Regions from separate parts of the Arthrobacter sp. SlRoot2-15 genome, predicted to be linked through region 1. Evidence: riboswitches for the same ligand, from Rfam matches in the RefSeq annotation. Region 1 holds a riboswitch; the other holds the start of a gene.
What was found. A riboswitch is a leader RNA that binds a small molecule or an ion and turns the genes downstream of it on or off. The one in region 1 is predicted to bind cyclic di-AMP.
Positions count from the first base shown of each region.

Region 2: it holds a riboswitch for cyclic di-AMP, as region 1 does, so the genes downstream of both, AC6I9V_RS05130 (M23 family metallopeptidase) here and AC6I9V_RS05915 (aggregation-promoting factor C-terminal-like domain-containing protein) in region 1, are expected to answer to the same signal.

Region 1 is NZ_AP046058.1:1,312,728-1,314,917, reverse strand. It holds gene AC6I9V_RS05920 (glyoxalase superfamily protein) at 1-79, shown strand, start outside; gene AC6I9V_RS05915 (aggregation-promoting factor C-terminal-like domain-containing protein) at 196-933, opposite strand; cyclic di-AMP (ydaO/yuaA leader) riboswitch at 932-1,120, opposite strand; gene AC6I9V_RS05910 (sensor histidine kinase) at 1,228-2,190, opposite strand, start outside.
Region 2 is NZ_AP046058.1:1,142,507-1,144,696, forward strand. It holds cyclic di-AMP (ydaO/yuaA leader) riboswitch at 32-190, opposite strand; gene AC6I9V_RS05130 (M23 family metallopeptidase) at 338-1,165, opposite strand; cyclic di-AMP (ydaO/yuaA leader) riboswitch at 1,170-1,381, opposite strand; gene AC6I9V_RS05135 (iron-dependent transcriptional repressor DtxR) at 1,531-2,190, opposite strand, start outside.

The DNA of each region.
Region 1 (2,190 bases):
GGGGCACTTTGTCTACTTCGCGGATCCCGACGGCAACAAATGGGGGGTGCAGTACCTCCCCGACCGGCCGAACGCGTAACCCGCCAGGGCGGCCGCTGCCAGGCGGCCCGGCCGCCGCGGGGGCAGGCGCACGCGAGGCCCCGGATTCATTGAATCCGGGGCATCGCTTTCCGCCGGGGCCCGGGTGGCGGCTTCTTAGTACCAGTTGTTCGCGTAGTGGAAGTTCAGGGCGCCGCACGGCGAGCCGTAGCGGTCCTGCACGTACTTCAGGCCCCAGTTGATCTGGGTCCGGTAGTTGGTGCGGTAGTCCGCGCCGGCGCTTGCCATCTTCTCGGCAGGCAGGGACTGGACCACGCCGTAGGCGCCGCTGCTGGGGTTCGTGGCGGTGGTCTTCCAGTCGGACTCCTTGGTCCACAGCTTCTGCAGGCACTGCATTTCGCTGGCGGCCCAGCCGTGGGCGGGCAGCTGCGCGGCGGCATAGGCCTGCGCGCCGGCGGGATCGTCGATGGCGACCGGCTGCACCGGGGCCGCGGCGGGAGCGGGAGCGGCCGGCGCGGCCGGCGCGGGCGGGGCCGGGGGCGCCGGGGCCTCGGCCGGCTTGACCTCGGAGGCCTTGGCGTCCACGGTGCCGGTGGAGGGGGAGGCCGGGGAGTTGCTGCCGACCTGTTCGAACTCCAGCTTCTGCAACGACGCGTCCTTGGACGCGGCCTCCGTGTGGGCCGAGGTGTTGGAAGCCTGGCCCGCGGCGCCTGCGCCCAGCAGGACCGCGAGGGCGGTGGCTACCACGGCGGCGCGCTTGCCCTTGGTGCCGGGGCCGAAGCCAATCCGGGACAGGGCCGTGCGCTTGGCCGGCTCGGCGCGGTGGCGCGCGACGTCGGCTTCAGCTGTCTGTTTAGCGCCTTCTGGGCGCATGGGTACCTTGAATTCAGTCATGTTTGCCTCTCAACGCCTACGGAGTTAGCTGTCGGGTTCGGATGCAAAAATCCGGCCGCACGGAATCTCAACGTGGCGGCTTAACCCCAAGGGTGCATGGATGGAGAATGCCCGGGAACTCTGGGTCCCCCGCCTCTGCCTAATCCATCGGAATCCGGGAAGCGGCAGAGTTTGGCGTCAAACCGGATATGCGGCCAGGTCGATGGCCGCACTCTAGAACGGTACCGGACTTTCCCGCGAAAGTCACATTTAGGTAACGGCGGCCACGGCTGGCGGCGTGGTTGCTCGCTCCTACTATCCCGCCGCAGATGGCGCGGGGAGGCGGACGGTGAACTGCGTGCGGCCGGGCCGGGACGTGACAGCGACGGTGCCGCCGTGGGCTTCGACAATGGCCTGCACAATGGACAGCCCCAGGCCGCTGGTGCCCTCCGCCGTCGCGGCCGGAACAGGGGAGGTCAAGGGGGCGGCGGCTCCGCCGCGCACCCTCGCCGGGGCCGGTTCCGGCGCCGGAACTGCGACGACGGGTGCCGCGGCCGTGACAGGGTTCCGGCGGGACGCGTCGGCCCGGGCAAAGCGGCGGAACACCCGGTCCACGAATTCGGGGGCAATTCCGGTGCCGTTGTCCGTCACCGTGACGATCGCGCTGCCGTCGTCGGCGCACTTCACCCCCGTGGTCACGGTGGTGCCGGGTTCGGTGTGCTTGCGCGCGTTGGAGAGCAGGTTCGCCAGCACCTGGTGCAGCTGGGCGGCGTCACCCCGCACCACTACGGGCTCCTCGGCGAGCTCCAGCTGCCAGAGGCGGTCCGGGGCCATGACCTTCTCGTCGCTGACCGTCTCGATCGCGAGCTGCGAGAGGTCCACGTCGCTGAACTTCAGCGGCTGGCCCTCGTCGAGGCGGGCAAGCAGGAGCAGGTCTTCCACAAGGGTGGTCATCCGTTCCGACTGGCTCTGCACGCGGGCGAGGGATTTCTGGCCGTCCGGGGTGAAGTGCTCGGTCATACGCATCAGCTCCGTGTAGCCGCGGATGGCCGTCAGCGGGGTCCGCAGCTCGTGGGACGCGTCGGCAACGAACTGCCGCACCTTCATCTCGCTCTGCTGCCGCGCCTCCAGCGCGCTGGAAACGTTGTCCAGCATCTGGTTCAGGGCATAGCCCACGCTGCCCACCTCCGTGCCGGGATTGGCGGCCGCCTCCGGCACCCGCACCGCCAGGGCAACCTCGCCGGCGTCGAGCGGGAGGCGGGAGACCTTGGTGGCCAC
Region 2 (2,190 bases), 170 kb from region 1:
ACGCGCAGCATTGTGGCGTGAAGACACGAAAGTAGCCTCTCCCAATGCCTACGAGGTGAGCTGTCGGATTCGGATGGGAGTCACCCGGCCGCGCCGCTTCCTGGGAAGCTTTGCGACTTAACCCCAAGGTCTTCTTGCGAAGACCAAAATTGGTTCCCCCGCCCCTGCCAGACGATGTCATGCGAACGGACCTTGAGCGGTGGCAGAGTTAGGCAATCCACTCAAGAGCGCCAACTTCGGAGAAGTTGGCGTGCTTCATACGGTACAGCAGTTGGGACTCAATGTCACATTCAGATCACGGCGTGTCACAGAAATGCGAGTGGTCCCTCGGCTCGGCTTAGAGCCAGCCCAGCGGATCAACGACTTCCCCGTTGACCATCACCTCGAAGTGGAGGTGGCAGCCGGTGGAGGCGCCGGTGGTGCCGCTCATCGCCACCACGTCGCCGCGGGAAACCTGCTGGCCCACGCGGACAGTGGAGGACGACAAGTGGTTGTACGTGGTCTCCAGGCCATTGCCATGGTCGATCACGACGCGGTTGCCGCCCCCGTAGGGGTGCCAGCCGGTAAAGGTTACGGTGCCGCTGGCCGCGGCATGCACGGCGGTGCCGCACTGGGCGGCGTAGTCCTGCCCGCGGTGGAATTCCCCGACGGCGCCCGTGATGGGACTGATCCGATAGCCGAAGGGCGAGGCGGTGACCATCGTGTCCAGCGGGTGGCCGAGGCTGCCGGCCGAGGCCGCCCGGGTGATCGTGCTGGCGGACTGGGCGCTGAGCAGCTGCTTCAGCTTGCCGTCCGGGTCGCCCTTGGTGGTGACGGCTGTGCGGTTGAAGTCAATCTGGGCAGCGGAGGCCTTGACTTCGGGCTGCGCCGCGGCGGAAACCGAGCCGGTCTTGGCGGAGTCCGTGGAGTCGGTGGCCATCACTGGGCCGGTGGCCGGGACTGTGAAGGTGAGGACCAGGCCGGTGGCCGCCAGGGCGATGCCGGCTTTCTGCCCGACGCCGCTGACAGCGGCAAAGTCGGTTATCTGACGGAACGCACTGCGCCGGCCGCGGCGTTCGTCGCGGTGCGCGTCACGCGGGCGCCCGGCGGTTACGACGGCGGCCGGGCGCGGCTCCGGAGCGGGACCGGTCGCACGACGGCGGCCCCTGACGGTCTCGGTGGTCAACTACGGTTCCTCTCTGGATAGCCTGCGAAGTTAGCTGTCGGATTCGGGTCAGAGAGATCAAAGACCCGGTCCGCCGGTGCAAGCATCCAGACACAGGGGCATCCAAGGGAGGCCTCATGGAGATTGCTTGCCGCTAGCGGACTTCACCCCAAGGCTGTTGGATCAACAGCCGGTAGTGGTTCCCCCGCCTCTGCCAGAAGGTGACTCGCCTACTGATCCGCTGGCAGAGCTCGGCTTCGGATCAGATAACGCTTTAGTATCAGTGCCAGTTCATAACTATAGGCGATTAAGACAGGCAGTAATAATTTCGTTATCTCCCCTGTGCACAACTTGGCCCCCACGCCCAGGACGGCGGTTCGGACAAGTTACCCGAGCGTAACGAAGACGTGGGCCGCGACCTCGGGAGGCAGTTCAAGGGCGCCCTCGATATCGGGGACCCGGACCGAGATGTACTCCCCCACGCGTTCCAGCGAGACCCGGGCGCCGGGCCGGATTCCGCCCTCGTCGAGCTGCACCAGCAGCTCCGGTTCCACCTGGATGGGCTCGGCGAGGCGGCTCACGGTGATCCGGGAGTCAGCGCCGTAGCCGGCCATGGCATCGAGCAGGTTCACGACCCCGCCCGCGGCCTCCGACGGCGGGAGACCGCCCAGGTCCGCGAGCCCGGGAATCGGATTTCCGTACGGGGACACGGTGGGGTGGTCCAGCATTTCGAAGATGCGCCGTTCAACCCGTTCGCTCATCACATGCTCCCAGCGGCACGCTTCCTCGTGGACGTAGGCCCAATCGAGTCCGATCACGTCGGCCAGGAGCCGCTCGGCCAGCCGGTGCTTGCGCATCACCTCGATGGCGCGCTTGCGCCCCGCGTCGGTCAGCTCAAGGTGCCGGTCGCCGGAGACAACCACCAGGCCGTCGCGTTCCATCCGGCCGACGGTCTGGGACACGGTGGGACCGGAGTGGCGGAGCCGTTCGGCGATGCGGGCGCGGAGGGCGACGATGTTTTCTTCTTCAAGTTCCAGGATGGTCCG